Regions from separate parts of the Streptomyces sp. NPDC014995 genome, predicted to be linked through region 3. Evidence: riboswitches for the same ligand, from Rfam matches in the RefSeq annotation. Region 3 holds a riboswitch; each other region holds the start of a gene.
The links. A riboswitch is a leader RNA that binds a small molecule or an ion and turns the genes downstream of it on or off. The one in region 3 is predicted to bind thiamine pyrophosphate.
Positions count from the first base shown of each region.

Region 1: it holds a riboswitch for thiamine pyrophosphate, as region 3 does, so the genes downstream of both, thiO (glycine oxidase ThiO) here and ACF1A1_RS22500 (thiamine ABC transporter substrate binding subunit) in region 3, are expected to answer to the same signal.
Region 2: it holds a riboswitch for thiamine pyrophosphate, as region 3 does, so the genes downstream of both, thiC (phosphomethylpyrimidine synthase ThiC) here and ACF1A1_RS22500 (thiamine ABC transporter substrate binding subunit) in region 3, are expected to answer to the same signal.

Region 1 covers NZ_JBIBVX010000001.1:428,922-436,746, forward strand. The annotation lists gene metF (methylenetetrahydrofolate reductase [NAD(P)H]) at 1-736, opposite strand, end outside; gene thiE (thiamine phosphate synthase) at 895-1,542, opposite strand; gene ACF1A1_RS01945 (Rv2175c family DNA-binding protein) at 1,627-1,992, opposite strand; gene ACF1A1_RS01950 (NAD(P)/FAD-dependent oxidoreductase) at 2,196-3,437, opposite strand; gene ACF1A1_RS01955 (hypothetical protein) at 3,470-3,820, opposite strand; TPP riboswitch at 3,873-3,984, shown strand; gene thiO (glycine oxidase ThiO) at 3,982-5,145, shown strand; gene thiS (sulfur carrier protein ThiS) at 5,142-5,342, shown strand; gene ACF1A1_RS01970 (thiazole synthase) at 5,346-6,140, shown strand; gene pknB (Stk1 family PASTA domain-containing Ser/Thr kinase) at 6,484-7,825, shown strand, end outside.
Region 2 covers NZ_JBIBVX010000002.1:211,472-219,296, reverse strand. The annotation lists gene ACF1A1_RS05375 (YibE/F family protein) at 1-1,815, opposite strand, end outside; TPP riboswitch at 1,888-2,077, shown strand; gene thiC (phosphomethylpyrimidine synthase ThiC) at 2,070-3,866, shown strand; gene ACF1A1_RS05365 (VWA domain-containing protein) at 4,199-5,635, shown strand; gene ACF1A1_RS05360 (hypothetical protein) at 5,753-6,637, opposite strand; gene ACF1A1_RS05355 (metallophosphoesterase) at 6,831-7,825, opposite strand, start outside.
Region 3 covers NZ_JBIBVX010000011.1:125,725-133,549, forward strand. The annotation lists gene ACF1A1_RS22490 (ABC transporter ATP-binding protein) at 1-457, opposite strand, end outside; gene ACF1A1_RS22495 (ABC transporter permease) at 457-2,058, opposite strand; gene ACF1A1_RS22500 (thiamine ABC transporter substrate binding subunit) at 2,097-3,179, opposite strand; TPP riboswitch at 3,261-3,368, opposite strand; gene rlmN (23S rRNA (adenine(2503)-C(2))-methyltransferase RlmN) at 3,411-4,517, opposite strand; gene ACF1A1_RS22510 (hypothetical protein) at 4,688-5,314, opposite strand; partial or broken gene ACF1A1_RS22515 (IS110 family transposase) at 6,683-7,450, opposite strand.

The DNA.
Region 1 (7,825 bases), on a different contig from region 3:
CTTTCAGGGCGGCCGGGAAATGGGCGTTGCTGAGCTTCGGCAGCCGCTCCAGCATCTTCACGCTCGTCACCGGCAGGATCTCGGGGATGACCGGGGTCGCACAGCCGGCCGCCGCCACCCTGTCGCGCAGACGTAGGTAGGACTCGGGCTGGAAGAACATCTGTGTGATGGCGTAGTCGGCGCCGGCCCGGCACTTGTCCACGAAGTGCCGTACGTCCGTGTCCCAGTCGTCGGAGCGCGGGTGCATCTCGGGGAAGGCGGCGACGCCGACGCAGAAGTCGCCCGACTCCTTGATGAGCCGGACGAGCTCGGCGGCGTAGGTGAGGCCCCGGGGGTGCGGCACCCACTCGCCCATGGGGTCGCCGGGCGGGTCGCCGCGCACGGCGAGCATGTTGCGGATCCCGGCGTCGGCGTACTGGCCGATGATGTTGCGCAGCTCGGCGATGGAGTGGTCGACGGCCGTGAGGTGGGCGACCGGGGTGAGGGTGGTGTCGGCGACGATCTGCTCCGTCTCCTTGACCGTGGTCGCCCGGGTGGAACCGCCGGCGCCGTAGGTCACCGAGACGAAGTCGGGTGCCACCGCCTCGACCCTGCGAAGGGCATCCCACAGACTCCGCTCGCCCTTGGGGGTCTTCGGCGCGTAGAACTCGAACGAGTACGTCGTCTTGCCGGTGGCCAGGATGTCACGCACGGTGCGGGCGCGGTCTGTCCTGGTGGATGCGGTTCCGAGGGCCATACCCGCAGGTTAGCCAGGGGTCGGCGGTCACCCAACCAGATCCCGGGCATTTGCCCGATTTGTCGATTTACTGTCCATCCTTTGGACAGCATGCGGGAGCCGGGGAGCGGCCGGGCTCAGACCCGACCAGGTCCGCTCGGGCTTGGCTCAGGCCCGGCTCAGGCCTGGCTCAGCCGCTTCGCGAACTCCGTCGCAGCGGCGCCCGGGTCCTCCGCCTCCGTGATCGCCCGGACGACCACGACCCGGCGGGCGCCCGCCTCCAGCACCTCGTCGAGGTTGGTGAGGTCGATGCCGCCGATGGCGAACCAGGGACGGTCGGTGCCGAGGGACGCGGTGTGACGGACCAGGTCGAGGCCGGGGGCGGGGCGGCCGGGCTTGGTGGGGGTGGGCCAGCAGGGACCGGTGCAGAAGTAGTCCACGCCCTCCTGGACGGCGGCGGCCTCCGCCTCCGCCACGGAGTGCGTGGAGCGGCCCATGAGGACGTGGTCGCCGAGGATGGCACGGGCCGCGGGGACCGGCAGATCGCCCTGGCCGAGGTGGAGGACGTCGGAGCCGGCGGCATGGGCCACGTCCGCGCGGTCGTTGACCGCGAGCAGCTTGCCGTGGCGGGCGCAGGCGTCGGCGAACACCTTCAGGTGGTCCAGTTCCTCGGCCGCCTCCATACCCTTGTCGCGCAGCTGGACGATGTCGACGCCGCCCGCGAGGACCGCGTCCAGGAACTCCGGGAGGTCGCCCTGGCGCTTACGGGCGTCCGTGCAGAGGTAGAGGCGGGCGTCGGCGAGTCGGGCGCGGGCGGTGTCGGGCATGCGTGGGTCCCCCCGGGGCGGTGGTGTACGACCGTGGCGGTGCGGGCCACGGTCGTACACCGGGCGGTTGTTCGAATCAGCGGGTCAGACGGCGAGCGCCTGGGCGCGGCGCTTCACCTCCGTGCCACGATTCTCGCTCAGGGCCTGCGCCGGCGTACCGGGCAGGGACGGGTCGGGGGTGAAGAGCCACTCGAGCATCTCTTCGTCCGTGAAGCCGTCGTCCCGCAGCAGCGTCAGGGTGCCGGACAGCCCCTTGACGACCTTGTCCCCGTCGATGAAGGCGGCGGGCACGTGCAGCGCGCGGTTCTCGCCACGGCGTACGGCGATGAGCTGGCCCTCCTTGACCAGCTGCCGGACGCGCGTCACCTCGACGCCGAGCATTTCGGCGATGTCGGGCAGCGTGAGCCAGGCGGGGACGAGAGCATCGATCTTTGCGTCAATCTCGGTCACGGGAACAAGCCTGCCATCTGCCACTGACAGTCGGAAGCCGGGTCGCTCCGGCGGGGCCTGATCGGCAAGGCGTTCGGATCGGACCGTCACCGCTTTCCGCCCGGCTCCTCACACCCGGATCAGGCCGCCACCGCATCCCACCCGGCTCCTCCGGCCTCGGATCGGGCTGCCACCGCCCTCCGCCCGGCTCCTCCCACCCCAAGTCAGGCCGTCGCCGCCTTCAACGGTCTCGCCGGGTCCACGAGCAGCCGCGGGTTCATCGGTGTGCCCGCCTCGATCAGCCGGCGTCCCTGGGCGAGGTCGCGCGGGCGGCCCACCGCGAGGAGGGCGACGAGACGGTCCTCGCGCAGCCAGCAGACCGTCCAGGCCGGTCCGGACGGGTCGCCGCGCCACAGGGTGGTGTCGGCGCCGGTGTGGTGGCCGGCGTACTGGACGAAGCGGCCGAACTGCTCGGACCAGAAGTACGGGACCGGGTCGTAGACCGCCGGGGGCTCGCCGGTGGTCTCGGCGAGGATGTTCGCGGCGACCGTGCGCGGGCCCTGGAGGGCGTTGTCCCAGTGGTGGACGAGGAGCCGCTCGCCGTACCGTCCCGACGGGAAGGAGGCGCAGTCGCCGACCGCGTACACGTCCGGCGCGGAGGTGCGCAGGTGGGCGTCGGCCACGACCTCGCCGTGCGTGCCCAGCTCGATGCCGGAGCCGGCCAGCCAGGCCGTGGCGGGGCGGGCGCCGATGCCGACCACGACGGCGTCGGCGGGCAGCCGCGAGCCGTCGTCGAGGACGACCGCGCCGGGCTCGACGCGCTCCACGCGCGCGCCGGTGCGCAGTTCGGTGCCGCTGTCGGCGTACCAGGCGGCCATCGGGGCGGCGACCTCGGCGGGCAGGGCGCCGGCCAGCGGCCGGTCGGCGGCCTCGACGACGGTGACCGCGCAGCCCGCCTCGCGCGCGGCCGTGGCGAACTCGGCGCCGATCCAGCCGGCGCCGACGACCACGATGTCGTGCTGCCGGGCGAGCACGGGCCGCAGCCGTTCGGCGTCGTCCAGGGTGCGCAGCAGGTGGACGCCGGGCACGCCCTCGGCGCCGGGCAGCCGGATCGGTTCGGCGCCGGTGGCGAGGACGAGGACGTCGTACGGGACGGGCCCGGCCTCGGTGTCCAGCTCGTGGTCGGCGGTGCGTACGCCGAGGGCCTCGCTGCCCAGCCGTAGTCCGATGTCGAGGCTCTCGAAGTCGACGTCGAAGGCCGAGCCCTCCGCCTTGCCGAGCAGGACGGCCTTGGACAGTGGGGGCCGGTCGTAGGGCTGGTGGGGTTCGGCCCCGATCAGGGTCACCGTGCCGGTGAAGCCCTGTTCGCGCAGCGCGACCGCGGTCTGCACCCCGGCCATGCCCGCGCCGACGACGACCACGCGCCGCCCGGGTGCCCTGCCTTCTTCCTGCGTCTGCTCACTCACCTGATCACCTTAGACAACTGACGAATCGTCAGTCAGCCGTCGTGCTCCGTGACCTGCTCCACAACGCTCGTCCCGCTGCCCGGCCGCGACTCCCACTCCCACGTCTCGTCGAGGCGCACCCGGCCGTCGGGCAGTTCCACGACCGTCGAGACGCAGTGTCCGCAGGACGTCGTCCCGTCCTGCCCGAGCTGCACGTACCGGAAGTCGAGCCGGTCTCCTTCCCGCGTACCCACCAGGTGCCCGCGCACGACGTCGCCACCCGCGTAGTCGGCCCAGATCACGCCGTCCCGCTCGTGGTACGCGAAGCGGGTGCGGGTGCCGACCTGGCCGGGCGCCTGGTCGGCGACGGGGGCGAGGACGAGACCGTCGAGCGAACGGGGCACAGGCGGAGGCTCCCTTACTGAGTGGTGCGGGGGCGGGCTAGGGTGGCCAACGTAGAGCACTCGCGGGAGCCCGGACGCACCGGGCTGAGAGGGAGGCTGGCGGCCTCCGACCGTACGAACCTGATCCGGGTCATGCCGGCGAAGGGAGGGGCTGGACGCCCATGTCCTCACGTACGTCAGACGTCCTCGTCATCGGGGGCGGCATCATCGGGCTCGTCACGGCGTGGCGGGCCGCGCAGCGCGGGTTCGCCACGGCGGTGGTGGACCCCGAACCGGGTGGCGGGGCCGCGCAGGTGGCGGCCGGGATGCTGGCCGCCGTCACGGAACTGCACTACGGCGAGCAGACGCTGCTCGGCCTGAACCTCGCGTCGGCCCGCCGCTATCCGGACTTCGCGGCCGAGCTGACCGGGCTCACCGGCCACGACCTCGGCTACCGTCGCTCGGGCACGCTCGCGGTCGCGCTGGACGCCGACGACCGCGCCCATCTACGGGAACTGCACGCCCTGCAACGGCAGTCGGGGCTGGAGTCGGAGTGGCTGTCCGGGCGGGAGTGCCGGCGCCTGGAGCCGATGCTCGCGCCGGGGGTGCGCGGTGGGCTGCGGGTGGACGGCGACCACCAGATCGATCCGCGGCGGCTGGCGGGCGCGCTCGTGGCCGCGTGCGAGCGGGTGGGCGTGGTCTTCCACCGGACCTGGGCCGAACGGCTGTCCGTGGTGGCCGGCCGGGCCGCCGGGGTCCTCACGCGCGCGGGTACGGCGCTGGGCGCCGGGCAGGTGGTGCTCGCGGCCGGCAGTCTCAGCGGACGGCTCGCCGGTGTGCCGGACGAGGTGCTGCCGCCGGTGCGGCCGGTGAAGGGGCAGGTGCTGCGGCTGCACGTGCCCCAGCGGTACGCGCCGTTCCTGAACCGGACGGTACGGGCCGTGGTCCGCGGCAGCCAGGTGTACCTGGTGCCGCGGGAGAACGGCGAGCTGGTCGTCGGCGCGACCAGTGAGGAGCTGGGCTGGGACACGACGGTGACGGCGGGCGGCGTGTACGAGCTGCTGCGGGACGCGCACGAGCTGGTGCCCGGGATCACCGAGCTGCCGTTGACGGAGACCCGCGCGGGCCTGCGCCCGGGATCGCCGGACAACGGGCCGCTGCTCGGGCCGACCGAGCTGGACGGATTGCTGCTGGCGACCGGGCACTACCGCAACGGCGTGCTGCTCACGCCCGTGACCGGCGACGCGATGGCGCATGTGCTGGCCACCGGTGAACTCCCCGACGAGGCCCGTCCCTTCACACCCCGGCGCTTCGGCGCCGCCGCACTCTCGGAGCAGCCCGCATGAACATCTCCGTCAACGGGGAATCCCGGGAGGTCGCTCCCGGTACGGCCCTCGACGCCGTCGTACGGTCCCTCACCGCGGCGCCCTCCGGAGTGGCCGCCGCCCTCAACGAGACCGTCGTCCCGCGCGCGCGGTGGTCCGCCACGGCCCTCTCCGAGGGGGACCGTGTGGAAGTCCTCACGGCCGTCCAGGGAGGCTGAGCCATGGCCGACGATCCCTTCGTCCTCGGCGGTACGACCTTCTCGTCCCGTCTGATCATGGGTACGGGCGGTGCGCCCAGCCTGGACGTGCTGGAGCGGGCGCTGGTCGCCTCCGGGACCGAGCTGACCACCGTCGCGATGCGGCGGGTCGACCCCTCGGTGCACGGGTCCGTGCTGTCGGTGCTGGAGCGGCTCGGGATCCGGGTGCTGCCGAACACGGCGGGGTGCTTCACCGCCGGGGAGGCCGTCCTGACGGCGCGCCTCGCGCGGGAGGCGTTGGGGACGGATCTGGTCAAGCTGGAGGTCATCGCCGACGAGCGGACCCTGCTGCCGGACCCGGTCGAGCTGCTCGACGCCGCCGAGACGCTGGTCGACGACGGGTTCACGGTGTTGCCGTACACCAACGACGATCCCGTGCTGGCGCGGAAGCTGGAGGACGTGGGGTGTGCGGCGGTGATGCCGCTGGGGTCGCCGATCGGATCGGGGCTCGGGATCCGCAACCCGCACAACTTCCAGCTGATCGTCGAGCACGCGCGCGTGCCGGTGATCCTGGACGCGGGGGCCGGTACGGCGTCGGATGTGGCACTGGCGATGGAGCTGGGGTGTGCGGGGGTGATGCTGGCGTCGGCGGTGACGCGGGCGCAGGACCCCGAGCGGATGGCGCTGGCCATGCGGGCGGGCGTGGAGGCGGGGAGGCTGGCCCGGCTGGCGGGTCGGATTCCGCGTCGTCACTTCGCCGAGGCGTCGTCTCCCGCGGAGGGCCTGGCGGCGCTGGACCCGGAGCGTCCCGCGTTCTGACCCGGCGCCCCGGCCCCCTCCCCCGGAGGGCGGAACACCATCGGCGGCTCCCGCGCCGTGCCACGCGGCTGCCACGCCGTGCTGCCCGACAGCCGTGTCGTGCTCCCGCCAGCCGCGCACGGCGCGCGCCCTGCCCGGCGACAGCCCTGTCGCGCTCCGCTGCGCAGGAGCGCAGGGCAGCCCTGGCACGCTCCCCTCGGTACACAACCCGCCCCGGCTCCTCCTCCCCACCCCGCGGCGCCCGCCTCGCGCCACCCGCCCCAAGTCACAGCTCCGCTGCAGTCCCGCGCCGATCAGGGTGGACGAGGTGGGGGTGTCCGTGGGGGCTCGTACACTCGCGTGCGTGGACACGACCCTTCAGGACCCTCTGGTCGGGCAGGTGCTCGACGGGCGTTATCGCGTGGACGCGCGGATCGCGGTCGGCGGCATGGCCACGGTCTACCGGGCCGTGGACACCCGACTCGACCGGGTCCTCGCGCTCAAGGTGATGCACCCGACGCTCGCGACCGACGCCTCGTTCGTGGAGCGCTTCATCCGGGAGGCGAAGTCCGTCGCGCGCCTGGCGCACCCGAATGTCGTGCAGGTGTTCGACCAGGGGACGGACGGGTCGTACGTCTACCTCGCCATGGAGTACGTCGCCGGCTGCACCCTGCGGGACGTGCTGCGCGAGCGCGGGGCGCTGCAGCCGCGGGCCGCGCTGGACATTCTGGAGCCGGTGCTCGCCGCGCTCGGTGCCGCGCACCGGGCCGGGTTCGTGCACCGGGACATGAAGCCCGAGAACGTGCTGATAGGGGACGACGGACGGGTCAAGGTCGCCGACTTCGGGCTCGTGCGGTCCGTGGACACCGTCACCAGCACCACCGGTGCCGTCCTCGGCACCGTCGCGTATCTCGCGCCCGAGCAGCTCGAGCAGGGCACCTCGGACGCGCGCGTGGACGTGTACGCGTGCGGGGTCGTGCTCTACGAGATGCTCACCGGGGACAAGCCGCACGACGGGGACTCCCCCGCCATCGTGCTGTACAAGCACCTGCACGAGGACGTGCCCCCGCCCTCGGCCGCCGTGCCCGGTCTGCCGTACGAGCTGGACGACCTGGTCGCCTCGGCCACCGCCCGCACCCCCGACGTCCGGCCGTACGACGCCGTGGCCCTGCTCGCGCAGGCGCGGGAGGCGCGTGCCGCGCTGGGCGAGGAGCAGTTGGACGCACTGCCGCCGCAGGCCCGCTCCGCGGAGCACGACAACGCCGGGGACCGCACGAGTGTGATTCCCCGCTCACTGACCGTGCCCCGGCCGCTGCCGGTCAACGAGGACGAGGAACCCGCGGGCGGGGACGCGCTGAACCAGACCTCCCGGTTCGAGGCGGAGCCTCCGCTGCCGCCCCGGCGCCGTTCCGGACCGCCCCGCCGCGGGCTGCTCGCGATCGTCACCGCCGTCCTGCTGGTGCTCGGTCTCGGCGCGGGCGTCTGGTACATCAACTCCGGCCAGTTCACCAAGGTGCCGGCGGTGCTGACGCAGACCCAGGCGCGGGCCGAGCAGCGGCTGGAGGCGGCCGGGCTCGAAGTCGGCGCGATCAAGCACCGGTACAGCGACACCGTCAAGCGCGGCACGGTGATCAGCACCGACCCGGAGCCGGGCGCCCGCATCCGCAAGAACGACACCGTGGCCCTCGTCGTCTCCGACGGCCCCG
Region 2 (7,825 bases), on a different contig from region 3:
TGCCCCCTCCGGGGCCGTCCCGGTCGCCGTACCGGGCTGCGGTCGGTCGGCCGAGACCACCAGGGCCGCCAGGGCCGTGGTCACCGGCACCGACGCGACCAGCCCGATCGAGCCCACCAGCGTGCGCACGATCTCCTCGGCGACCAACTCGCTGTTGGCGACCGTACCGACGCTGCTCTGGGCGATCGAGAAGAGCAGCAGCAGCGGCAACGCGGCGCCGGCGTAGGCGAGGACGAGCGTGTTCACCACGGACGCGATGTGGTCGCGGCCGATCCGGATGCCGGCCCGGTACAGCCCGCGCCAGCCCATCGACGGGTTGGCCTCGTGCAGTTCCCAGACCGCCGACGTCTGGGTGACCGTCACGTCGTCGAGGACACCGAGTGAGCCGATGATGATGCCGGCGAGCAGCAGACCGCTCATGTCGATCGACGGATACAGGCCGTGGATGAGACCGGTGTTGTCGTCCGTGTTGCCGGTCAGCGCGGCCCAGTCGATGAACCACGAGCCGAGGACGCCGATCAGCAACAGGGAGATGAGCGTCCCGAGGACCGCGACCGAGGTGCGGGCCGAGAGGCCATGACACAGATAGAGCGCGATCAGCATGATCGCACTCGACCCCACCACCGCCACGACCAGTGGGTTCGAGCCCTGAAGGATCGCGGGCAGGATGAAGAAGTTCAGGATCAGGAAGCTGATGGTCAGCGCGACCAGCGCCATGACGCCCCGCAGCCGCCCGACGACCACGACGGCGACGGCGAAGATGGCGGCGAGCAGTCCCAGGGGAACGCGGCGGTTCACGTCGGTGACCGAGTACTGCAGGTCCTTCGGCGCGGAGGGCTCGTAGGCGACCACGACCTCCTGGCCCTCGCGCAACTGCCGTGACTGGTCCGGCTGCACGATCTCGGTGAACGTACGGCCCTTGTCGTTGCCGGTGTCCACCCGGATGGTGGCCCGCTTGCAGGTGCCGTTCGCCTGCTGCTGGGCGGAGGAGCCCTCGGCCGTGGAGGTGTCGCCGGTCGGGGTGTCGCCCGAGGCGTTCACCGACGAGCAGCTCACGCTCACGACCTCGGTGACTGTCGCGTGCTGGGTCTGCCGGTCGAAGCCGACTCCCGTTCGCTCGTGCGGCGGGGCACCGCCGGGCCACAGCACGACCAGCCCGGCCAGCACGGCCACGGCGAAGGGGATGAGGACGGCCGCGATGACCTTGCGCAGGTGCTGGGAGACGGGAGCGGCCGGGCCGTGACCATGGCTGTGCGAGTGCCCGTGCCCACCGCCGGAACCCGGGCCGTTGCCCCCACCGGGGCCCGGGCCGTTGCCGCCACCGGGACCCGGGCCATGCCCACCGCTGTGTCCGTCGCCGGGGCCGTGTCCGTGCCCGTGTCCGTGGCCACCGTCCTGCCCACCACCAGGACCGCGCTCGCCCCCACCGGGGCCTCGCCCGGCGCCACTGGAGCCGTACTCACCATCACCGAACCCATGCCCGGCGCCACGGGAGCCGCGCTCCCCGCCACCGGACCCGGGTCCGCCATACCCGCCGCCCGGCTGCTGATCGCCGTCACGCCTCTGCGCACCGCCGAAGCCAGGGCGACCGCCGCCGTATCCAGGACCCTGGGGCCGGCCGCTGCCGGCGAAATCGCGATCGTCTCCAGGGCCAGGACCAGGACCAAGACCAGAGCCAGGACTGGCACCGGGACCGGCATCGGGGCCATGGCCGCGGCTGCGGCCGGTGCCGGAGCTGGGGCCGTGGCCGCCTCCGGCACCCGTTCCGCGGGGCGGCTCGGGCGGTGGGTACGGGGGATGGTGTGTCGTGGTCACCGACCGATCATCGCAAGAACGACCGGGGCCCCCTGTTCACCGCGCCCGAATTGCCGCTAGCGTGGGGTCAACCTTTGCACACGCGGGAGCTCGGAGCACCGGGCTGAGAGGGCGCTGACCTCCGTCTTCGCGATGTTTCACGTGGAACGTCACCGGAATCGAGTGATGTTTCACATGAAACGTCGGCAGACGGTAGCCGCTGCGTCGACCGCTGAACCTGTTACCGGGTAATGCCGGCGTAGGGAGTAGGTCTCATGACCAACAAGGACGCACGCACGCCTGCCTCCACGCAGATCTCCACGGAGATCTCCGCCAACGGGGAGGCCGGGAAGTCCATCGGCTGGCACAAGGCGTATGTCGAGGGCGCACGCCCCGACCTGCGGGTGCCGGTCCGTCAGGTGCACCTCACCAACGGGCAGTCGGTCACGCTGTACGACACGTCCGGTCCGTACACCGATCCGCTCGTCGAGACCGACGTCCGCAGGGGCCTGCCGCCGCTGCGGGAGAACTGGATCATCGCCCGCGGCGACACCGAGGAGTACGCGGGCCGCCCCGTCCGTCCCGAGGACGACGGCATCAAGCACACCGCACCGCGCGGTGGGCTGCGCAACCTCGACGCCGTTTTCCCCGGGCGGCCTCGTCTGCCGCGCCGGAGCCGCGACGGCAAGGCGGTCACCCAGCTCGCGTACGCACGCCGGGGCGAGATCACGCCCGAGATGGAGTACGTGGCCATCCGGGAGAACGTGTCGCCCGAGGTGGTCCGCGAGGAGATCGCGGCAGGCCGGGCGGTCCTGCCCGCGAACGTCAACCACCCGGAGATCGAGCCGATGATCATCGGCAAGCGGTTCCTGGTGAAGGTCAACGCCAATATCGGCAACTCCGCCGTCACCTCCTCCATCGAGGAGGAGGTCGAGAAGATGACCTGGGCGACCCGCTGGGGTGCCGACACGGTCATGGACCTGTCCACCGGTCGCAACATCCACACCACTCGCGAGTGGGTGCTGCGCAACTCCCCCGTCCCCATCGGCACCGTGCCGCTCTACCAGGCCCTCGAGAAGGTCGACGGCAGGGCCGAGGAGCTGACCTGGGAGATCTACAAGGACACGGTCATCGAGCAGGCCGAGCAGGGCGTGGACTACATGACGGTCCACGCGGGCGTGCGTCTGCCGTACGTCCCGCTGACGGCGAACCGCAAGACCGGCATCGTCTCGCGTGGCGGCTCGATCATGGCGGCGTGGTGCCTGGCCCACCACAAGGAATCGTTCCTCTACGAGAACTTCGAGGAACTCTGCGAGATCCTCGCCGCCTACGACGTCACGTACTCGCTCGGGGACGGTCTGCGGCCCGGTTCGATCGCGGACGCCAATGACGAGGCGCAGTTCGCGGAGTTGCGCACGCTCGGGGAACTCAACCGGATCGCGAAGCGTTTCCATGTTCAGACGATGATCGAGGGCCCGGGACATGTCCCGATGCACAAGATCAAGGAGAACATCGACCTTCAGCAGGAGATCTGCGATGAAGCTCCGTTCTATACGCTCGGTCCGCTGACGACGGACGTCGCGCCGGCGTACGACCACATCACCTCCGGCATCGGTGCCGCGATGATCGCCTGGTGGGGCACGGCCATGCTCTGCTACGTCACGCCCAAGGAACATCTGGGCCTGCCCAACCGTGACGACGTCAAGACCGGCGTCATCACCTACAAGATCGCCGCCCACGCAGCCGACCTCGCCAAGGGGCACCCCGGTGCGCAGGAATGGGACGACGCGCTGTCCGACGCCCGCTTCGAGTTCCGCTGGGAGGACCAGTTCAACCTGGCCCTCGACCCGGACACGGCCCGTGAGTTCCACGACGAGACACTGCCGGCGGAGCCGGCCAAGACCGCTCACTTCTGCTCGATGTGCGGGCCGAAGTTCTGCTCGATGAAGATCTCCCAGGACATCCGCCGCGAACACGGCGGAACGCGCACGGAGATCGAGGAGGGGATGGCCCAGAAGTCGAAGGAGTTCGCGGCGGCGGGCAACCGGGTGTATCTGCCGTTGGCGGACTGACACCCACCCGCGTCGGTCCACCGGCTCGTGTCGGCCCGTCGGCTGCCGCCCACCCGGGGCGGGCTCGTCGGCGCGTCGGTCCGGGGTGGTGCTCTCCGGTTCCGGTGAGCCGAGGCGAGCGCCGCCCCTGTGCCCACGGCGACCGACCCGGGGCGTCGCGGGCACGCCCATCGCGTGCCGGCGGTGAGGTCCGGCCCGCCCGGCCCGTCCCCGGCCCGTTCAGTCCGCCCGGCCCGTTCGGCTCATTCGGCCCGTCCGGTCCGTCCGGTCCGTCCAGCCGTCCGGCCTCCCAAGAGGCTTGCTCGTGGGGCGTGGGTCGGCAGACTGGCCCCATGACAGCGCGATCCATGAGCAAGGGCGCCAATCTGCCGGTCGACGCGTCGGCCGTGCGCGTCGAGATCAGCTGGGCCGAGAGGGCCGGTGGGCCGGACGTCGACGCGTCGGCACTGTTGTTGACCGCGGCCGGGAGGGTGCGCGACGACGGCGACTTCGTCTTCTACAACCAGCCGCGGCATGCCTCCGATGCCGTGACCCACCTGGGGAAGCGCAGTGACGCCGGTGTCACGACGGACGCGGTGGAGGTGGACCTGCGGGCGCTGGAGAGTGCGGTCGCGCGTGTGGAGCTGTGTGCGTCGGCGGACGGGGGCACCTTCGGGCAGGTGAATGGTCTGACACTGAGGCTGCTCGACTCGGGGAGCCTGGCCGAGCTGGCGCGCTTCGAGATGCAGGGGGAGACGGAGACTGCGTTCATCGGCGGCGAGTTGTACCTGCGCGAGGGGAGGTGGAAGTTCCGGGCGGTCGGACAGGGGTACGCCTCCGGGCTCGCGGGACTGGCCACCGACTTCGGCATCACCGTCGATGACGAACCGTCAGAGACGGTCGCTCCCCAGGCAACGGTCACCTCCCCGGCGACGGCCCTCGCCCCGGCACCGTATCCCCAGGCACCGCCCGTCCACCCTGCCCCGCCGGTTTCCCCTCCGGCTCAGGCACCTGCCGGTCCTCGCCTGACGAAGGGCGAGGAGCGACTCCCCGTCGACATGCGCAAGCGGCTGTCCCTGCGCAAGGAGCAGGTGGCCGTCAGCCTGAGCAAGCGGGGAGCGACGGGTGTCAGGGCGAGGGTCGTGCTCGTGCTCGACGCCTCCGGATCCATGGCCTTCCTCTACTCCCGGGGCGTGGTCGCGGACGTCGTGGAACGCATGGCGGCGGTGGCGGCCCAGCTCGACGACGACGGCGAGATGCAGGCCTGGACGTTCGCCTCCCACGCTGCCCGCCTGCCCGACCTGCGCCTGGGTGAACTCCCCGAGTGGCTGCGGCTGCATGTGCGGGTGGGGGAGATCAACCTCTTCCGTCGTGGCAAGAAGCCGAGGAGGGGCCTGGAACCCGGGCAGGTCGACATGCGGACGGTCGGTATCCAGAACGAGGAGCAGAAGGCGATCGCCCAGGTCAGAGAGTATGTACGGGAGAACCCGGCGGCCGCCCCGACCCTGGTGCTGTTCTTCTCCGACGGCGGTGTCTACCGGGACGCCGCGATCGAACGGGAACTGCGTGCCGCGGTGGAGGAGCCGATCTTCTGGCAGTTCGTGGGCCTCGGCCGGTCCAACTACGGGGTGCTGGAACGCTTCGACACCCTCCCCGGTCGCCGCGTCGACAACGTCGGCTTCTTCGCCGTCGACGACATCAGCACCGTCCCGGACCAGGAGCTGTACGACCGGCTCCTGTCCGAGTTCCCGTCCTGGATCACGGCGGCCGGCCGAGCGGGCATCCTCTGACCTCGCCAGGTCGCTCCCGGCAGCGAGCGGTGAGCCGGTCGCCGAGACCGGCAGTTCCCCGATTTCAGCCGGGCGTACGGCTTGCGCTCCCCTTCGGCGGGGGCGCAAGCCGAAGGCCTATTCCGGCTGGTTTTCCGGGCCTCCGAAGTCCGGGCTGGTGTAGTCCGGGCTGCTGAAGCTGGGGCGGGAGCCGGCCGAGCGTCCGTCGCCGGGGCTGGTGAAGCCCGGACGGTCGTAGCCGATCTTCGGCAGACGGCCGGTGGGCGCCGGCGGGGCCGGTTCGGGGTGCAGTGCGGCGGCCGTGCCGGGGTCGGCGAGGGCCTCGCGCAGAAACGGCAGGATGCCCCGTCGCAGCAGGGCTTCCCGCCAGGCTTCCTTGGCGCGGGCGACCTCCTCGCTCAGTTCGCCGTACGGCCCGGCCTCCAGGGAGGGCCGGTTACGCAGGGCGGTGAGCAGGAGTCCGACGGTGGCGACGAGGATCGCGGCCGCGGCGATGCCCCCGAACGCCCAACCGGCGGTCACCATGGCCTGGGCGAACGACTGCTCGGGGTCGAGCATCCGGAGGACGTATCCGACGAGCAGGAAGATCACCGCGGCGGTTCCGGCGAGAACGGGGGTGAGGACGGCGGCGACGGCGACGGCGCCCGCTCCGGCGGTCTCGGCGACCTGGGCCGCCTCCCCCATGGTGGCGGCGAGCCCCATCCCGCCCACGCCCGGCTCACCGGAGCCGGACGCATGGGTGGGTGACGACGGGGTGGACGGCGCCGGGTGGCGCAGTTCCTCGCGGACCTTCACGTAGTGCTGGTACTCGGTCGCCGCGGCCGCCGTGATGAGTGCGGTGGCGTTGAGTGCCATGGTGCGCAGTTGTTCGGCGTTGAGCCGCTGGCCGACAGCGGCCAGTTCCGGGTGGTGTGGTGCGGAGCGCAGCGCCTCGTCGAGGATCCGCTCGTACTCCTGGCGGTCCTCGCTGTGCAGGTGCTGCGGAACGCTGTTCATGTGCATCCCCCGATGCTCCGTAGGGCTTGGGGCTCGCATGCCAACGAGCCGTCGGGCAGAAACGGAGGGGAGCCTGCTACGGATAAGCCGATGGTAGAGCGGCGACGGCATGAGGTAACAGGGGGTTTGCCGAAATTGGCCCCTGGCCTGCGGCGTCGTCGAACGCGTCCGGCGTGGCCGTCGCCGGACGCGTGAACGGTCAGACGGCGAGCGGCAGTTGCTGGACCAGCAGCTTTCCGGCCATCGTCACGCCGCCGTCCATCGCGATGGCGAGTCCGTCGGCGTAGACGTGCGGTCCCTCGACCACGGGGCCGGCCGTGTCCTCGCCGTCCTCGGAACCGACCTCGCCCAGCAGGTACGGGATCGGGCTGTGGCCGTGAACGATGCGGGTCCCGCCGTACGTATCCAGCAGTGACCGGACGGCGTCGGCGCCGCCCTCGTCGCGGAAGGAGAAGCGCTTGGTGAACTTGCGGAAGAGATCCCACACTTCGTCCGCGTCATTGCGGGTGATCGTCTCGCGGATGGTGTCGTTGACCGCCTCGATCGAGTCGCCGTAGTCGAGGTAGGCGGTGGTGTCCGAGTGCACGAGCAGATGGCCGTCGACCTCCTCGACGGCGTCGAGGCGGGCCATCCACTGCAGGTGGTGGTCCTGGAGGCGGTCCATGTCGGACTTCTGGCCGCCGTTGAGCAGCCAGGCCGCCTGGAAGGTGGCGGTTCCGGCCCCGGAGTTGACGGGGGTGTCGCCGAACCGCTTGGCGCCGAGCAGGAGCAGTTCGTGGTTGCCCATGAGCGCCTTGCAGTAGCCGCCGGCCGCGGCGGCCTCGGCGGACAGCCGCATCACGAGGTCGATGACGCCGATGCCGTCCGGGCCGCGGTCGGTGAAGTCTCCGAGGAACCACAGCCGGGCGGTGCCCGCGCACCAGTGGCCGGCCGCGTCGATCAGGCCCTTTTCCCGCAGGGCGGCGACCAACTCGTCGAGGTAGCCGTGCACGTCGCCGACGACGAACAGCGGGCCGGGGCCGGTCGCGGGCTGCGGGGCCTGGACGGCCGCGGGGTCGACGGTGACCTGAAGGGTGTCGCCCCGGTTGATGACGGGCAGGTCGCGCTGGGTGGGTGTGTAGCCCTCGGGCTGCTCCAGCGGATCCTCGAGGGGCGGCGCCGCATTCCCGGGATGCGTGTTGTGAGCGTACGGAC
Region 3 (7,825 bases):
GCCGGGGCCGGGGCGCGAGCGCGCGGGCCAGCGCGACCCGCTGCTGCTCACCGCCGGAGAGCGAGGCGACGGCCCGGCCGGCGGCGCCCGGCAGCCCGACGAGGTCCAGCAACTCCCGTACCCGCTCGTCCTGGTGCCGCCTGGGAACGCCGTGCATGCGCAGCCCGAAGGCCACGTTGCCGCCCACGTCCCGCTGCGGGAACAGCTGATGGTCCTGGAACATCAGCCCGAGCTCCCGCTTGTGCGCGGGCACCCCCGCCTGGTCGCGCCCGTCGAGCACCACCCGCCCGGCGTCGAGGGGTTGCAGCCCGGCCACCGCCCGCAGCAAGGTCGACTTGCCGCTGCCGCTCGGCCCGAGCACGCACACCACCTCGTGCCCGGCGACGGCGAGGTCGACGGCGTCGAGCACCGCCCGCCCGCCGAACCGCACGGTCGCACCCTCGAGCCGCAGCAGCATCAGAACTCTCCCGTCCGGTCGGTCCGCAGCCGCTCCAGCACCAGCAGGGCCACCGCGCACACCAGCATCAGAATCGTGGAAAGGGCCATCGCCTGCCCGTAGTTGAGCTCACCGGCCCGGCCGAGGAGCCGCGCCACCGCGACGGGCAGCGTCGGGTTGTCGGGCCGTGCGATGAACACCGTCGCCCCGAACTCCCCGAGCGACACCGCGAAGGCGAACCCGGCCGCGACGAGCAGCGCCCGCCGCACCATCGGCAGGTCCACCTCCCGCCACACCCGCCAGGGCGACGCCCCCAGCACGGCCGCCGCCTCCCGCAGCCGTACGTCCACCGCCCGCAGCACGGGCAGCATGGTCCGTACGACGAAGGGGACGCCGACCAGCGCCTGCGCCAGCGGCACCAGGATCCAGGTGCCGCGCAGGTCCAGCGGGGGCTCGTCGAGCGCGATCAGGAAGCCGAAGCCGACGGTCACGGCGGAGACGCCCAGCGGCAGCATCAGCAGCGCGTCGAAGCCGCGGACGAAGCGTCCGGCGTCGCGCCGGGTCAGGGCCGCGGCCGCCGCCCCGCCGACCAGCACGGCGATGGCCGTGGCGGCGAGGGCGTACTCCAGGGAGTTGCCGATCGCGTCGATCGGCGGGACGAGGAAGACGTTGCCGTCGTCGCTGGTCAGCGCCCGGTAGTAGGCGAGGTCGGGCGCGTCCAGCGAACGTTGCACGAGCACCGCGAGCGGCATCAGGAGCAGCACGGCGACGGTGACCAGGACACCGGCCAGCAGCCCCCACTGCCCGGCCCCGCGCGGCCGTCGCGCCGTCACGGAGGCGTCCACCAGCCGCAGCGCGGTCTCCCGCCGCCGTACGGTCCAGGCGTGCACGGCGAGGATCGCGCCGACGGCCGCGAACTGCACGATCGTCAGGACGGCCGCCGTGGACAGGTCGAAGATCTCCGAGGTCTGCCGGTAGATCTCGACCTCCAGGGTCGAGAAGGTCGGCCCGCCGAGGATCTGGACCACGCCGAACGAGGTGAAGGTGAAGAGGAAGACCATGAGCGTGGCCGCCGCCACGGCGGGCGCCAGGGCCGGGAGCGTGACCTGACGCCAGGCGCGGAAGGGTGACGCGCCCAGAATCCGCGCCGCCTCCTCCTGCCGCGGGTCGAGCTGCGCCCACAGCCCGCCCACCGTCCGCACGACGACCGCGTAGTTGAAGAAGACGTGCGCGAGCAGGATCGCCCACACCGTGGTGTCCAGCCGTACGCCCCACAGCTCGTCGAGCAGCCCGCCGCGTCCGACGAGGGCCAGGAACGCCGTACCGACGACGACCGTCGGCAGCACGAACGGGACGGTCACGACCGCCCGCAGCACCTGCTTGCCGGGGAAGGCGAAGCGGGCGAAGACGTACGCGGCGGGCAGGGCGAGCAGGAGGGTCAGCGCGGTGGAGGCGAGCGCCTGCCAGGTGGTGAACCACAGGACGTGCCGGATGCCGGACTGTCCGAGCACGTCCCAGAGCCGCCCGAAGTGCCAGACCCCGTCGGCCCGGAGCCCGCGCGAGACGATCGCGGCGACGGGATAGGCGAAGAAGACCCCGAAGAACGCGACGGGCAGGACCATGAGCCCCAGCCGCGCCGCGCTCCCGCGTCGGGTGGCCCCTACTTCAGTACGAGCGAGGTCCACGACTTGACCCAGTCGTCACGGTCGGCGGCGATCTTCGCCGGGTCCATGGTCTCGGGGTCCTCGGCGGCGGGCCCGTACCGGGTGAACTCGACGGGCACGGCCGCGCCCTTCACCACCGGGTAGACGAACATGTTGAGCGGCATGTCCTCCTGGAACTCCTTCGAGATCAGGAAGTCGATCAGCGCCTTGCCGCCCGCGCTGTTCTCCGCGTTGCTCAGCAGCCCGGCGAACTCGATCTGCCGGAAGCAGGTGCCGGTCGCGACACCGGTCGGGGCGGTCGTCGGCTTCGGGTCGCCGTAGATGACCTCGGCGGGCGGCGAGGAGGCGTAGGAGACGACGAGCGGCCGGTCCGCCCCGGCCTTCCTGCCGCCTGCCGACCCGGAGAACTCCTCGTTGTACGCCTGCTCCCAGCCGTCGACCACCTTCACGCCGTTGGCCTTGAGCTTCTTCCAGTAGTCCTGCCACGCGTCGTCGCCGTACCGGGCGGCGGTGCCAAGCAGGAAGCCGAGGCCGGGCGAGGAGGTGGAGGCGTTCTCGGTGACCAGGAGGTTCTTGTAGGCGGGCTTGACCAGGTCGTCGAAGGAGGCGGGCGGGGCCAGCTTGTGGTCGGCGAAGTACTTCTTGTCGTAGTTGACGCAGATGTCGCCGTAGTCGACGGGCGTGACCCGGTGCTTTGCCGCGTCGAGCTGGTACCGGGTGTCGACCTGGTCGAGCCCCTTGGCCTCGTACGACTGGAACAGCCCGTTGTCGAGGGCCCGCGACAGGAGCGTGTTGTCGACGCCGAAGAAGACGTCGCCCTGCGGGTTGTCCTTGGTGAGGACGGCCTTGTTGACGGCCTGCCCGGCGTCGCCGTCCTTGAGGACCTTGACCTTGTAGCCGGACCGCTTCTCGAAGTCCGCGAGCACGCTCTTGGAGACGGCCCACGAGTCGTGGCTGACGAGGGTGACGGTCCGGGAGCCGCCGCTCGATCCCGTGTCGTCGGACGACGACGCACCGCACGCGGACAGCGTGACGAGACCGAGGCCGACGGCCGCGGCCATGAACGTCCTGGTGTGCACTGGATTCCTCCTGGAGGTGACCAGGAAGAGACGCGGCCCTGCCCGGGACCCGCGGGGGGGTGCCCGGGCAGGGCGCAACAGCTCGAGTGATGACCGAACTCCCTACCCAGAATGACCTGGGCGAGGTTCAGAGGGTCTGCGGCCCGGTTGCCGCACTCTCAGCGCTGTGGCGCTCCCCTGTCGGAATATGAAGGTGTCTGAATACCGATGGTGGTGCTTACGCCGGTCAGACTACCGCTCGGTGGCGGCGAGCTGACCACACGCCCCGTCGATCTCCTGGCCACGGGTGTCCCGGACGGTGACGGGTACCCCGTGCGCCGCGATGGCCTCGACGAACGCCTTCTCGTCCTCGGGCCGGGAAGCGGTCCACTTCGAGCCCGGGGTCGGGTTGAGCGGGATCAGGTTGACGTGCACCGGCCGGCCCTTGAGCAGCCGTCCGAGTCGGTCTCCCCGCCAGGCCTGGTCGTTGATGTCACGGATCAGGGCGTACTCGATGGACAGCCGCCGCCCGGACCTCTCGGCGTACTCGAAGCCGGCGTCGAGCACCTCGCGCACCTTCCACCGGGTGTTCACCGGGACGAGGGTGTCGCGCAGCTCGTCGTCCGGGGCGTGCAGCGAGATCGCGAGCCGGCACTTGAAGCCCTCGTCGGAGAACCGGTGGATGGCCGGCACCAGCCCGACGGTCGACACGGTGATCCCGCGCTGCGACAGCCCGAGCCCGTCCGGCGTCGGGTCGGTGAGGGCGCGGATCGCGCCGACGACCCGCTTGTAGTTGGCGAGGGGCTCGCCCATGCCCATGAAGACGATGTTGGACAGCCGGGCCGGCCCGCCCGGGACCTCCCCGTCCCTGAGCGCCCGCATCCCGTCCACGATCTGGTGGACGATCTCGGCGGTCGACAGGTTCCGGTCGAGCCCCGCCTGCCCGGTCGCGCAGAAGGGGCAGTTCATCCCGCACCCCGCCTGCGAGCTGATGCACATGGTGACCCGGTCCGGATACCGCATGAGCACCGACTCGACCAGCGTCCCGTCGAACAGCCGCCACAGCGTCTTGCGGGTGGTGCCCTGGTCGGTCGACAGATGCCGGACGACCGTCATCAGATCGGGCAGCAGCGCCTCACGCAGCTTCCCGCGCGCTCCGGCGGGGATGTCGGTCCACTCCGCCGGGTCGTGCGCGTACCGCGCGAAGTAGTGCTGCGACAACTGCTTCGCCCGGAACGGCTTCTCACCGATCTCCGCCACCGCCTCCTTCCGCTCGGCGGGCGAGAGGTCGGCGAGATGCCGCGGCGGCTTCTTGGCTCCGCGGGGGGCGACGAAAGTGAGTTCTCCGGGTGCAGGCATAACACGTCCAGTGTGGCAGATCATCTCCGGGACCCCAGGCCAGAGCGGGGTGGGGGTGGTCACCCGTGGGCGGCGTCTGTCAGCGTTGGTCGGCCTCGGACGGCCCAGGGACGGCCCAGGGCTCAGCCAGCCTCCGACTCGCCGTGTCCAGACAGCGACGCCACCACCCATCACTCCATCTGCACGGGAGCGACCGGGAGCTGCTCCTTGTAGGGCCATGTGAAGGTGCGGTCGGGCTCGAGGTGGGCGTCCCCCCAGTGGATGGCATGGATGCCGTTTTCGACGTCGGCCGTGAAGAACACACAGACCAGCCTGGTGGAAGCTCCCAGCTCCTCGAACACCTCGTGCAGCCCCAGATACTCCTCGGTCGCCAGGTCCTCATCGACGTCGAACAAGCCTTCCGGAGGCTGCGGCCCGTGCGCCCGGAACAGCCGGTGCCGAGTGGGCGACGCGTTGGCCGGCAGCCGGGCTCGGTCCAGGGGCCTCGGCCTGTCCGCGTACCGGAACGGGAAGAGTGCGTGATCATTGATCACCGCATACTCGTACCCGCGCACGTCTCGAACGGCTTCCCCCAGCTCACGCGCCGTCTCCGCCAGGTTCTCGCGCACCAGCCCTGCTAGGGCGACACCGTACGGACTCCGCTTCTTCAGTCCCGCAGCGAGGTGCGCGGCATGAGCTTTCCCGTGTGCCTTGGCCAGTTGCACCGGGACCGCAGCGGCAAGCGCGCCGGCATGCCGCCCGAACCGCTCGACGGCCCAGGCCGACGGCCCTACCGGATAGCCACCCAACACCGACATGCAGTGCTCCCTCCCCCAGGTCCCGCCTCAGAACTGTGTGACACGCACACGAAGGGCGCACAAGGGGGCGATCCGGCCAGGACGCGGCCACACACGCTCGTTCCGCAGAACAGCCAACTGCTCACGGTCTCGCTGATCAGCGAGGCCAACCGCGGATCCCAGCGACATAGCACATCGGATGCAGGATCTGCTACATCAACTGCTCGATGTCAGTCCCCTCCGCCATGCTCCGCAGTGCTATACCGAGACATCACCCAGGGGGTTTAGTGGCGAAGAAGGCGCGACAGCAGACTCGGAAAAAGAAGCAGATGAAGGGGGTTTTTCCCAGCGCGATTGACGGCGGCGGCGTGATGTTCGCCCTTGCCGACATCCAGCCCTAGATAGACGCTGATGTCTGTTTCGCCCGTCACGACCGTCACTCCCGCCCTCGCCTGTTCCCCGGCCTCACCTGCGGCATCAGCGTGCCGGCATCCACGTTACGAAGAGACTGCCGTACCCGGTTGAGGGATTGGCGCTCGTGCCTCTAATCAGCGGTCTGCCAATGCCTCCGGCACCGGCGACACCACCTTTTCGATCATCTCGACTGGGGGCGCAAGTCATACCGGGGCCGAAGGCCGGGAGCCTCCTTGCGAGGCCACGAAGAAGGTAACGGGGCTCCGCAGCCCCTGCCTCGGACGCATCCCGAGCGCCCCCACCCTGATAGCTGTCAGGGCCACGACGTCCCTGGTGCGGTCTACGGTTCGAGTCGTCGGTTACGACCACAGAGGAGACCCCATGGGACTGAGAAAACGAGCGGCTGCGACGGTCGCGACGCTGATCGCCGCGTTCCTTCTTCCGCTGGCCGCGCAGGCACCGGCACAGGCCGCCGCCACCGCGTGGACGCCGGGGATCTCCCCCCTGTACGACGGCGAGTGGGTGCAGCGGGACATACAAGGTGGTGACGATGCTGACAGGGCGCTCAAGATTTGCGCCTTGGCATCAGGGATCGCCTGTGTCTCGGTCGGTCAGGGCGACGGCAAGCAGAGCATCTTCCACCTGTACAGGTGCGGAACGCGGTCGCTCTCGAACTTCATCGACGCGCTCTCCGTGCTCAACAACCAGACGGGCGGAGCCCAAGTCCGTTTCACGGGGCCCAACGTGGGTACGTACCGCGCCCCTGCCAACCCCAACGTCATCACCGTGTTCCCGAACGCGGCGACGTACGACTTCAACACCATGTCCGTCTGCTGAGGTCACACCGCCCCGGGCACGCCGATCAGGGTGTCCGGGTCGTCGCCCCGTACGACTCCTGAGGTACTCGACGACCCTGACCCTGGTCTCCGTCGCCCCGAACGCCCACAGCGCGGCGCCGTCCTCCTTGTGGAGGCGGATGCCGCCGGTCTGGGTGCCGGCGGGGGCCGGTTGCGTGGCCAGGTCGGCGACGATCTGTGCGGCGGCGTCCTCGCCGGGCAGCGCCGTCTGCTGTGCGTGGGCCGCTTCCACGGCCGCGGCGGCCACACTGTCCGCGTCGCGGACACCTCGATTGACCAGCCAAGACGTCAGGCGGGCCAAGCCGCGTCGACGGAGAGCGGCCGGTGTCTGGCAGCCGGTCAGCAGGACCAGTGCACCCTTGCGGGCCGAGTAGTCGAAGGCCCGCTCCAGGGCGGGAAACATGCCCGTGAGCACGTCGCGAAGCCGGTTGACCGTCCGCACCCGGTCGGTGATCAGGTCGGTGCGGTGGGCGGTCAGCAGTGCCAGGTCGGCGGCCAGCTGCGCGGGCACGTCGAGAGTGCTGAAGTCCCGGCGGTGACGTGCGGTCTCGGCTATGACGTAGGCGTCACGGGCATCGGTTTTGGCTTCGCCCCGGTAGGCGCCGGCCATGCGGTTGACGGTGCGGCCGGGCACGTAGACGGCCTTATGGCCGTGGGCTGCCAGGAGCGCCAGCAGCAGGGCGGAGGACCTGCTGGAGATGTCCACCGCCCAGTGCACCTCGTCGGCCAGGTCCAGAATCTCGCCGAGCGCGGTCAGGATCGCCGACTCGTCATTTCCGATCTTGTTCGACCACAGGGTCGCGCCGGTCTCGTCGACCACTGCGGCCCAGTGGTGGCCCTTTCCCGCGTCGATACCGACCCATACCCGGGCCCGCTGTTTGCTCACGCGTCCCTCCCGAAGCCGAGTTTCTTGCCGTCGGGCCCGTAGGACACCCCGTCGTCAGCTCCGTAAACAGCGACTCGTTCCGCGCATTTCAATCAGCGACCAGGGCGCCCCGAAGGGCCGGACGGCCACTCCAGCCAAGCCGCGGTCGGCAAGCTGCTTTGAAGCCACATCCGGCCCTCCCGGGCCACCGCACAACTTACGGAGCTGCTTTGGCGCGAGTGATCATGCCCCCGTAAGCTTCTGGCGCGTCGGGCAGTCTGTGGACCTGCCCGGTAAAGCACGACGTTAGGGCCATGATCTTCGAGGCTCGCCCCAAATTAGCTGCCTAATACTCCAGCCGTAGATCGTGATCTCGATGGTGAGGGGCGTCGAGGC